DNA from 2 places in the Bradyrhizobium sp. RDM12 genome. Region 1 is predicted to be linked to the other one. Evidence: riboswitches for the same ligand, from Rfam matches in the RefSeq annotation. Region 1 holds a riboswitch; the other holds the start of a gene.
The links. Region 1 has a riboswitch for S-adenosylmethionine ahead of metX (homoserine O-acetyltransferase MetX). Riboswitches for the same ligand answer to the same signal wherever they lie in the genome.
Positions count from the first base shown of each region.

Region 2: it holds a riboswitch for S-adenosylmethionine, as region 1 does, so the genes downstream of both, ACTGJ9_RS03560 (O-succinylhomoserine sulfhydrylase) here and metX (homoserine O-acetyltransferase MetX) in region 1, are expected to answer to the same signal.

Region 1 covers NZ_CM133064.1:1,864,347-1,869,755, forward strand. Annotated here, with positions in the region: gene ACTGJ9_RS08890 (prephenate/arogenate dehydrogenase family protein) at 1-571, opposite strand, end outside; gene hisC (histidinol-phosphate transaminase) at 568-1,662, opposite strand; gene ACTGJ9_RS08900 (chorismate mutase) at 1,697-2,545, opposite strand; SAM riboswitch at 2,732-2,811, shown strand; gene metX (homoserine O-acetyltransferase MetX) at 2,905-4,107, shown strand; gene metW (methionine biosynthesis protein MetW) at 4,110-4,772, shown strand; partial or broken gene ACTGJ9_RS08915 (alpha/beta fold hydrolase) at 4,881-5,409, opposite strand, start outside.
Region 2 covers NZ_CM133064.1:737,178-742,586, reverse strand. Annotated here, with positions in the region: gene ACTGJ9_RS03575 (OpgC domain-containing protein) at 1-181, shown strand, start outside; gene ACTGJ9_RS03570 (SGNH/GDSL hydrolase family protein) at 181-951, shown strand; gene ACTGJ9_RS03565 (SGNH/GDSL hydrolase family protein) at 964-1,965, shown strand; gene ACTGJ9_RS03560 (O-succinylhomoserine sulfhydrylase) at 2,089-3,285, opposite strand; SAM riboswitch at 3,356-3,435, opposite strand; gene ACTGJ9_RS03555 (2'-deoxycytidine 5'-triphosphate deaminase) at 3,515-4,651, shown strand; gene ACTGJ9_RS03550 (hypothetical protein) at 4,849-5,409, shown strand, end outside.

The DNA.
Region 1 (5,409 bases):
TGGTGATCGCGAGCACGAGATCATGATGATCCGGCGTCATCACCTCGACCTTGGCACCCATCGCCGCCCAGAACGCGCGCAGATGCGCGGTGGCGGCGGCGTCGGTGCCTTCCGGCGGCGTCAGAATGCACCAGCGGTTGATGAAGAGCTCGGCGAATCCGGAATCCGGCCCCGAATGCTCGGTGCCCGCGACCGGGTGCGCCGGCACGAAATGAACATTCTTCGGCAGGTGCGGCGCCATGTCCCTGACGATTGCGCCCTTGACCGAGCCGACGTCGGAAATAACGGCGCCCGGCTTGAGAAAGCCTGCAATCTCCTGCGCCACCGGCCCGCAGGCGCCGACGGGAATGCAGAGGATGACGAGATCGGCATCCTTCACCGCTTCCGCATTGGTCGCCACGACCTGGTCGACGATGCCGAGCTCGAGCACCCGCGCACGCGTCTTCTCCGAGCGCGCGGTGGTGACGATCTCGGAAGCCAGGCCCTGAAGCTTGGCAGCACGCGCGATCGAACCGCCGATCAGACCGAAGCCGATCAGCGCGACGCGCTTGAAGTGCGGATCCACGCTCATTTGCCGGCCATGAAGTCGCGCAAGCCGTCGACGACGAGGCGGTTGGCCTCTTCGGTGCCGATAGTCATGCGCAGTTCATGGTGCAGGCCGTAGTTCTTCAGCGCGCGCAGCACGAGGCCACGCTTGGTGAGATAGGCATCGGCCGCGTCCGATGTCTTGCCTTCTTGCGGGAAATGGATCAGCACGAAATTGGCGACGCCCGGCGTCACCTTCAGCCCGAGCCTGGTGATCTCCTCGGTCAGCCAGTTGCGCCAGGTCTCGGTGAACTGCTTCGACATCGCCTGATGCGCGGTGTCCTCGATCGCGGCGACGGCGGCGTACATGGCCGGCGTCGACACGTTGAACGGACCGCGGATGCGGTTGATCGCGTCTATGATGTGCTCGGGGCCGAACATCCAGCCGATACGCAGCGCGGCGAGGCCGTGGATTTTGGAGAAGGTATGCGTCACCACCGTATTCTCGGTGGTCGCAACGAGCTCGATCCCCATCTCGTAGTCGTTGCGCGAGACGTAGTCGCAATAGGCGGCATCCAGCACCAGCAACACGTGCGACGGCAGGCCGGCACGCAGGCGCTTGACCTCGTCGAACGGGATATAGGTGCCGGTCGGGTTGTTGGGATTGGCGAGCCAGACCAGCTTCGTTTTCGGCGTCACCGCCTTGAGGATGGCATCGACGTCGCAGGTCAGGTTCTTCTCCGCCGCGATCACGTTCTTGGCGCCGACCGCCATGGTCGCGATCGGGTAGACCAGGAAGCCGTGTGTGGTCGAGATCGCCTCGTCGCCGTGGCTGAGATAGGTGTGGGCGAGCAGGTTGAGGATTTCGTCCGAGCCGGCACCGCAGATGATGCGGTTCGGATCGAGCCCGAAAGAACGGCCGATCGCCTCGCGCAGCACGCGCGAGGTTCCTTCGGGATAGTCTTCCAGATGATCCGCGACGCGCTTGAAGGCCTCGATCGCCTTGGGCGAGGGTCCGAACGGCGTCTCGTTGGCCGACAGCTTGAACACCTTGCGGCCCGGCTCCGCGACCGGACTCTTGCCAGGCGTGTAGGGCGCAATATCGAGAATGCCGGGATTCGGCACGGGGCGGGACATCTTCAACTCCGGATAGGCCAGATCTGTTCGCGATTTACGATTTCGACCCGGTCGGGGGCACCGTATAGCGCGTTGCGTGGCTGCCGACGAGGGCCGTGGAGCGCACCGAGGCTCCTGCTTCGATCAGGGCAGCCCTGATTTTGTCGATGCTGGTGGCGCTCGTGACCGAGACCAGCAGCGCCGCGCCATCGAAGGCGGTATCGGGCACCGCCACGATCTCGGCAAGCGGCGACAGGGCGCGTGCGACCTCGGCGTTCCACCCCGAGACTCGCACACTGAAGGTCTCGACCTCTGTCACCACAGCGCTGTCGGCGACGCGCGAGATCGCGAACACCGGCAGTGCGGCCGGATGGTCGGCGCGCTCGACGAAGGGCAGTCGCGCGATGATTTTTGGCGCGCCGTCCGCTTCCAGCTCCAGCCACCACGGCGTGCGGCTCGAGGTCGCCGAGACCAGCGCCAGATCGCCCTTGGATTTCGCCACCGCTTCGACCGCGGCCTGCGCGCTGAAATGCGCGACGTAAGGGACTGTGAAGCCGAAATGGAAGCGCACGGAATCGCGCATCGCCGGCTCGCTCACTGAGATGTCGGCATGCACGGAGAACGGCGCCTGGACATAGGTGAAAGTGGAGATGATGACGCGCCAGATGCTCTCGACCGTGTCGAGCGGCAGGATGCCGCGATGGCGTTGCACGATGTCACGCATCATGGAGGCTTCGCGCGCCGGGCGGAACGCCGAGCCGACCTCCTGGGTCTGCTTCACCTGGATCAGGCGGTCGATGATGTCGCCGCGCTGCATCAACAGGCGATGCATGCCCTCGTCGATCGCATCGATCTCCTTGCGCAATTCCTGGAGTGATGGTGGCGCGGGCGGACGTTGGGACATATCTGCGAGGTGCTGTTGCGAGGTGCTGTCGAGAGGCTGCCGTCGAGGTTCTGATTAGGCAGGATAGGCGGCGAAAGCAAAGAGAAATGCAAAGAGAAGTCAGGGTGGTTTCGGCCGGCGGCACGGGGGCAAATTTGGCTGATCCGGACCGCGACTTGACGAAAAGCGCCCAAGCCAGTAGGTTTTTGCCTGTTCCGTGGTCATTTGAGCCGGCCGGCTTGCAGCCACGTTAAAAAACTCGCTAAACAGGCCGGGGACGCTTCCGATCCCGGCCGAACCTATCGTTCAGGCCGGGTTTTTCATGGCCTGATGTCAGTCGCGATCTGAAGTCCGATCGCAAACGAGGTCGATGGTCAGAGATGGTTGGCGTCAAATCGATTCCCAGTCCCGCGATCAGTGCCGACGATCGGTCGCATGAGGTCGATCATCCGAGTTCAGAGGTCGCGCAGTTCGGCGCCGACCAGCCGCTGCGGCTCGATTGCGGCATCGATCTCACCCCGTTCCAGATCGCCTACAAGACCTATGGCGAGCTCAACGCCGATCGCTCAAACGCCGTGCTGATCTGCCATGCGCTGACCGGCGATCAGCACGTCGCCAATGTGCACCCCGTCACCGGCAAGTCCGGCTGGTGGGAGACGCTGGTCGGCCCCGGCCGTCCGCTCGATCCCAGCCGCTACTTCATCATCTGCTCCAACGTGATCGGCGGCTGCATGGGTTCAACTGGCCCGGCTTCGATCAATCCCGCAACCGGCAAGGTGTGGGGCCTGGATTTCCCCGTCATCACCATCCCCGACATGGTGCGCGCGCAGGCGATGCTGATCGACCGGCTTGGCATCGACACGCTGTTCGCCGTCGTCGGCGGCTCGATGGGTGGCATGCAGGTGCTGCAATGGACTGCGGCCTATCCCAAGCGCGTCTACTCGGCGCTGGCGATCGCCTGTTCGACGCGGCACTCGGCGCAGAACATCGCCTTCCACGAGCTCGGTCGTCAGGCCGTAATGGCCGATCCCGACTGGCACAATGGCGCCTACGCCGATCAGGGTATCCATCCGCATCGCGGCCTCGCGGTCGCGCGCATGGCTGCGCACATCACCTATCTCTCGGACGCCGCGCTGCATCGCAAGTTTGGCCGCCGCATGCAGGACCGCGAACTGCCAACCTTCTCGTTCGATGCCGATTTCCAGGTCGAGTCCTATCTCCGCTATCAGGGCTCGTCCTTTGTCGAGCGTTTTGACGCCAACTCCTATCTCTATCTCACGCGCGCGATGGACTATTTCGACATCGCCGGCGACCATGGTGGTGTGCTGGCGAAGGCGTTCGCCGGAATCGAGACGCGCTTCTGCGTGGTCTCGTTCACCAGCGACTGGCTGTTCCCGACTTCGGAATCCCGTGCGCTGGTGCATGCGCTGAACGCGTCGAGCGCACGGGTGTCGTTCGCCGAGATCGAGACCGATCGCGGCCACGATGCCTTCCTGCTCGACGTGCCTGAATTCTTCGACATCTCCCGCGCCTTCCTGCAATCGGCAGGCAAGGCGCGCGGGCTCACCGGCAAGGACGATTAGCGATGTCTGGGCAGGAAGTGCTGCCGCTGGGCGGCTTGGCGACGGATCAGTCCGGCCCGTTTCGCGCCGACCATCTGCTGGTCGCCGAGATGGTCAAGCCGGGCTCGAAAGTCCTCGACGTCGGTTGCGGCGAGGGCGATCTGCTTCAGTTGCTGGAGACCCGCGGCATCGACGGGCGCGGGATCGAACTGTCGCGCGAGGGCGTCAACCGCTGCGTGGCAAAAGGCCTCGCGGTGGTGCAGGGCGACGCCGACACCGACCTCGTCAACTATCCCGACGACGCCTTCGACTACGTGATCCTGTCGCAGACGCTGCAGGCGACGCGGCAGCCCAAGGTCGTGCTGGAGAATCTCCTGCGCATCGGCCGCCGGGCCATCGTGTCGTTCCCTAATTTCGGCTTCTGGCGGATGCGCCTGCAGCTCCTGGTCGGCGGTCACATGCCCCGCACGGAGAATCTGCCGGCGAGCTGGTATGACACCGCCAACATCCATTTCTGCACCATCAAGGATTTCGTCGAGCTCTGTGACCAAATCCACGTCAAGATGGAGCGCGCCGAGGCGCTCGACCTCTACGGCCGGCCGCTGCGGCTGCGGCTGCCGTGGTGGGTGTGGAATCTGTTCGGTGAGCAGGGCGTGTTTTTGCTCACGCGAGGACAGGGAAAGTAGTTTCCCGTCATTGCGAGCGCAGCGAAGCGATCCGGAATTCCTCCGCGGAAAGACTCTGGATTGCTTCGCTGCGCTCGCAATGACGGAGTGCGAAGCAACGCTTTCGCCCTAATGCACCGGCAGCGACCTGGGATCGCGCACCGGCCACCGTCCCGCTTCCACCAGCGTCACGAACCGCTCCACGCTCTCGTTGAACAGTGCGGGCTCTTCGAGGTTGAGGACGTGGCCCGATTTCGGAAACATCGCGAGCCCCGCGGCCGGCAGGCGCTTCTTCAGGAACAGGCTCGCCCCGACGCAGGGATCGTCTTCGTCGCCGCAGATGATCAGCGCGGGGTCGTAACCTTCCTGATCGCATCCGTCATGGTGTAGAGCGACGGCCGCCCGCCCTGGAATCCGCGCATCGTGTTGGCCGAACCCCTGGAATCGTGCCGCGCCAGCGCAGCGTAGAAATCGGCGTGGCCGCGCGGGTCCTTCACCAGGAATGGAATCCGGCTCGGCGCCTCGCGGGTGACTTTTGCGACCTCGGCGGAGCCGAGCGTCTCGAATTGCTCGGCATTGGCGCGGCACTGCTTGCGCCAATTGTCGAGAGTCTCGATCTCCGAGCCTGAGCCGACGCCCGCCAGCGTCATCGACAGCG
Region 2 (5,409 bases), 1.1 Mb from region 1:
CCATTTTATCCTGGCCGAGGTCTCCGGTGGACCGGGCATGCATGCGCTCATTAGTCTCTCCGGAATCCTGATCATGTGGGGCGTTGCCTGGGTGATTTCGTGGTACAAGCGCGTGGCTGACAAGAGCGGTGCGAAAACCAAAAACGCCGTCGGCAACGCCGATCTGGCGGGAGGGGGCTGATGAAGGCGAAGGTTCTCCTGAGCCTGATCCTGTTTTGCGGGTGCCTCGCCGCGCCTCCGGCGCGCGCGGACGATGCCGTGCCTGCCGCGCCCGCAGCCTGCGAATTGCCGCCCTATCTGCTTGCCACCGACAGCCAGCTCCACAAGGTCGCCGAGACCGTCAAGGCCGGCAAGCCGCTCGAGATCCTGGTGATCGGCAGCCGCTCCACCACCATTCCCTCCTCGGAGGACAGCTCCTATCCGGCGCGGATGCAGGCCATTCTGAAGGAGAAGCTGCCGCCTGCGGAGACCGTGCACGTATCCGTAGAAATACAGAGCAAGAAGACTGCGGAGGAAGCCGCCGCAACCTTCGTTAAGCTGATGGAAGCAAAAACACCTACTTTGGTTATCTGGCAGACCGGGACCGTGGATGCTATCCGCTCCATCGATCCCGACGATTTCCGCGGCGCCGTGACAGAAGGGGTTGCTGCGTTGCAAAATGCTGGGGCTGACGTCGTCTTGATGAACTTGCAGTACAGCCCGCGTACCGAAACCATGATCTCGGCGCCGCCTTATCTCGACAATATGCGGGTGGTGGCGCAGGAGCATGATGTCCCGCTGTTCGACCGTTTCGCGATGATGCGGCAGTGGAATGATCAGGGTCAGTTCGACCTGTTCAGCCCCTCCCGGGGCCCTGAGCTGGCGAAACAGGTCCATGATTGCATCGGCCGGGCGTTGGCACAGTTCGTGATCGACGCTGCCCATCTGGGGCCGGCCCAGCAGCAAAATTGAGGTCTAGCGTTAATGAGTTCTCTCCGCCCTTTTGGCCGGTCGACATGGCTGGCCGCGCCCGCAGCGGCGGCGCTGCTGATGCTGACGCCTGTGGAGCAGGCACCTGCTCACGCTCAGGCTGCCCAGGCGACGCCCGCGCCGCAGCAGACTGCTAATCCCGCACCGGCATCACCGTCCCAGACCACGGTCGCCGCGACCGGTCAGCAGGCGACCGATCAGCGCGGCCTCACCTCGCGCGCCATCGACAAGGTGAAGCAGGTCGCGAAATCCGCCGGCGACATTTTCAGCCGCGTGCCGTGTCTCGCGCCGAGGGGCGGCTCCAAGACGATGGGCTCGCTGCCGCATGTCGCGAACAAGCTCGTGGCCGGACAGCCCGTCGTCATCGTTGCGTTCGGCTCGTCGTCGACGGCGGGTTACGGCGCGAGCTCGCCGGACTTCAACTATCCGAACCGTCTCGCCGCGCAGCTGCGCCGGCAATATCCCACCGCTGACATCACCGTTATCAATGCCGGTGTCGGCGGCGAGGATGCGCCCGAGATGATGAAGCGGCTCCAGAAGCAGGTGATCGACGTCCATCCGGATCTCGTGATCTGGCAGGTCGGCACCAACGCCGTGCTGCGCAACCTCGATCCCGGCGATACCGCCAAGATCGTCGAGGACGGCATCACCCGTATCCAGGCCGCCGGCGATGCCGACGTCGTGCTGGTCGACCCGCAATATTCACCGCGCGTCACCGAGCGTCCGGAAAGCGCAAGCAAGATGGTGAAGCTGCTCGGCAAGATCGCCGAGCTTCGTCACGTCGGCATCTTCCCGCGCTTCCAGGTGATGCGCGACTGGCACGAGAAGCAGGCGCTCCCGGTCGAGAGCTTTGTCATTGCCGACGGCCTGCACATGAACGATTGGGGCTATGCCTGCTTCGCCCAGCTGCTCGGCGACGACATCATCCGCTCCGTCGGCCAGATCAAGCTGGGCGTGAACGTGCCCGCGGACGTGCGGACGTATCGGCCGATGTGATCTCGTAGGGTGGGCAAAGGCGCGCTCTTCGCGCGCCGTGCCCACCATCTATCGGCAGTATGATCGTGAACGGAGGGCACGCATTCGCTTTGCCCATCCTGCGAAACCGAGCTCCTGGCTCGCTCACGCCTTCTCCAGCGCCGCCGTCAGATCCTCGATCAGATCATCCGCATGCTCGAGCCCGGCCGAGAAGCGGATGAAGCCTTCGCTGATGCCGAGCGCGGCGCGATCTTCGAGCTTCAGCCGCTGATGCGTCGTGGTCGCCGGATGCGTGACGAGGCTCTTGGCGTCGCCGAGATTGTTGGAAATCTTCGCGAGCTTGAGCTCGTTGAGCACGCGGAACGCACCCTGCTTGCCGCCCTTGACCTCGAAGCCGACCAGGGTCGAGCCGCCGCGCATCTGCTTCTTCACCAGCGCTGCCTGCGGATGATCGGCGCGGCCGGGATAGACCAGCCGCGAAATTTTCGGATGGCTCGCCAGCACGTCGGCGATGCGCGCCGCGGTCTCCGTCTGCGCGCGCACGCGCACGCCGAGCGTCTCCAGGCCCTTGAGCAGGACCCAGGCATTGAACGGCGAGATCGACGGTCCGGTCTGGCGCATGAAATTGTGAATGTGTTCGGCGATGAAGGCTTCCGAGGACAGGATGATGCCGCCGAGACAACGGCCCTGGCCGTCGATGTGCTTGGTCGCGGAATAGACCACGACGTCGGCGCCGAGCGCGAGCGGGCTCTGCCAGATCGGGGTGGCGAACACGTTGTCGACGACGAGCCGCGCGCCGCCGCTGTGCGCGATCTCGGCAATCCCGGGAATATCGAGCACGTCGAGCGTCGGATTGGTCGGGCTCTCCAGGAAAAACGTCTTGGTGTTCGGCTTCAGCGCACGCTGCCACTGGTCGAGATCGAAACCGTCGACCAGCGTGGTCTCGATACCGTAGCGCGGCAGCAGATCCTGAATGACGTAGAGACACGAGCCGAACAGCGCACGCGATGCGACGACGTGATCGCCGGCCTTCAACGGCGCCAGGATGGCGGTCGTCACCGCGGCCATGCCTGTTGCGGCCGAGCGGGCGGCCTCCGCTCCTTCGAGCTCGATCATGCGCCGCTCGAACATCGCAATCGTCGGGTTCGAATAGCGCGAATAGATGAAGCCGGGGTCCTCGCCCTTGAACCGCGCCTCGCACTCCTCGGCGGTGTTGTAGACGTAGCCCTGGGTCAGGAACAGCGATTCCGACGTCTCGCCATATTGCGAGCGCAGGGTGCCGGAATGAACCAGGCGGGTTTCGGGACGATATTGGGTGGCGGACGCCGGGGACTTCAACATAGAACCTCCTCTGCGTGACCATCGAAAATGGTCACAAAAAAACCGGCCTGGATATCTCCACGGGCCGGGATCACAGAGGTCCCCGGCCTGTTTAGCGACTTATTTAACGTGGCTGCAAGCCGGCCGGCTCAAATCACCACGGGATAAGTCATGCTCATATTCCGCAATGCCCTTTCCGTCAAGACAGCCATCGGCTAGCCGTAAAAAACTGTATCTTCGGCATGTCCGGATGCATTCGACCCCTGATGAGGACCCCCGGTTGACGTTCACGGTTGCCGCCGACGCCAATGGTATCCTGCCCGACCGCATGATCGCGGCGATGGCGGAGGCGGGGCTTATCCTGCCCGCCTACGATTTCGTCGAAAGCCAGATCCAGCCGGCGAGCCTCGATTTGCGTCTCGCCGACGTCGCCTACCGCGTGCGCGCGAGCTTCCTGCCCGGCCCCGGCGCCACCGTTGCCGAGCGCATCGACGAGTTGAAGCTGCACGAGTTCAGCCTTGCCGACGGCGCGGTGCTCGAGACCAACTGCGTCTACATCGTGCCGCTGCTCGAAAGCCTCGCGCTGCCGCCGGAGATCGTCGCGGCTGCGAACCCCAAGAGCTCGACCGGCCGGCTCGACGTCTTCACCCGCGTGATCGCCGACGGTACCCGCCGTTTCGACATGATCGGCGCCGGCTATCACGGCCCGCTCTATGCCGAGATCAGCCCGAAGACGTTTCCGGTGCTGGTCAGCGAGGGCTCGCGGCTGTCGCAGGTGCGCTTTCGAACCGGTGACGCCATCCTCGATGCCGACGAGCTCGATGCGTTGCATGCGTCCGAGCGCCTCGTCGATGTCGACGATGCGGATCTTGCCGGCGGCGTCGCCGTCTCGGTCGATCTCTCCGGCGCAAACGGCACGGGCTTCGTCGGCTACCGCGCCAAGCGCCACACTGGCGTGGTCGATGTCGATCGTCGCTCCGGCTACGCGGTGGAAGATTTCTGGGAGCCGATCTCGGCCCGTCCCGACGGCAGCCTGATCCTCGATCCCGGCGAGTTCTATATTCTCGCCTCCAAGGAAGCCGTGCAGGTGCCGCCCGATTACGCCGCGGAGATGGTGCCGTTCGATCCTTTGGTCGGCGAATTCCGCGTGCACTATGCCGGATTCTTCGATCCCGGATTCGGCTATGCCGGCGCCGGTGGCCAGGGCGCGCGCGCCGTACTGGAAGTGCGCTCGCGCGAAGTGCCGTTCATCCTCGAGCACGGCCAGATCGTCGGCCGCCTCGTCTACGAGAAGATGCTGGCCCGCCCCGACGCCATGTACGGCCAGCGCATCGGCTCCAATTACCAGGCGCAGGGCCTCAAGCTGAGCAAGCACTTTCGGGTGTAGCTGTATCCGCGTCCTTCGCTGTCATTCCTCGCGAAGGCGGGGAATCCAGTACGCTGCGGCCTCTCGATTCAATCACAGCCCTCTCTGGAATACTGGATCGCCCGGTCTTCGCCGGGCGATGACAGCGAGTGCGTGCCTGGTTGCGTCACCCCATCCGCGATGACACACTCCCGCAAAACAACAAGCCGGGAGTGAGCATGACCGCAGCAGACGCCGGGCAGGATGCCCAATGGAAACGCTGGCGCGCGGTCGCCGACCTCTACCACGCCTATTTCACCGGCCTCATCCTCACCGTGGTCACGCGGCGCGGCGTGGCGGACGCTGCCGAATTCGTCTTTCGCGTGTTCCGCCGTCAGCAGCAGGAGCGCTTCCTGCCGGGCTTGCAAAAGCTTGGGCTCAGCCATCTGCCGCCGGCGGTCGCGGCCGCGCAATATCACTATCTCTCCAACTGGATCGGCGGCGTCCACGTCGAATACATGTACGAGAGCGATACCAAAGCCTGGATCCGGTATCCGCCGCCGCGCTGGATCTGGAAGGGCACCGCGATCTGCGGCGTGCCCGGCGAGGTCTCGCGCGCGATGCTGCGCGGCTGGCACGCCAACAACGGCGCTGCGCTCGGTGATCTCCGCCTGGGCTTCGTCTGCACCAAGCAGAGCGTTGACGGCCAGGGCGGGCTCGAAGGCTACTACCATCAATACGACCATCCGCTCGAGCTCGACCAGCGCCTGGTGTTCGCGCGACACCTCGAAGCGCCGCTG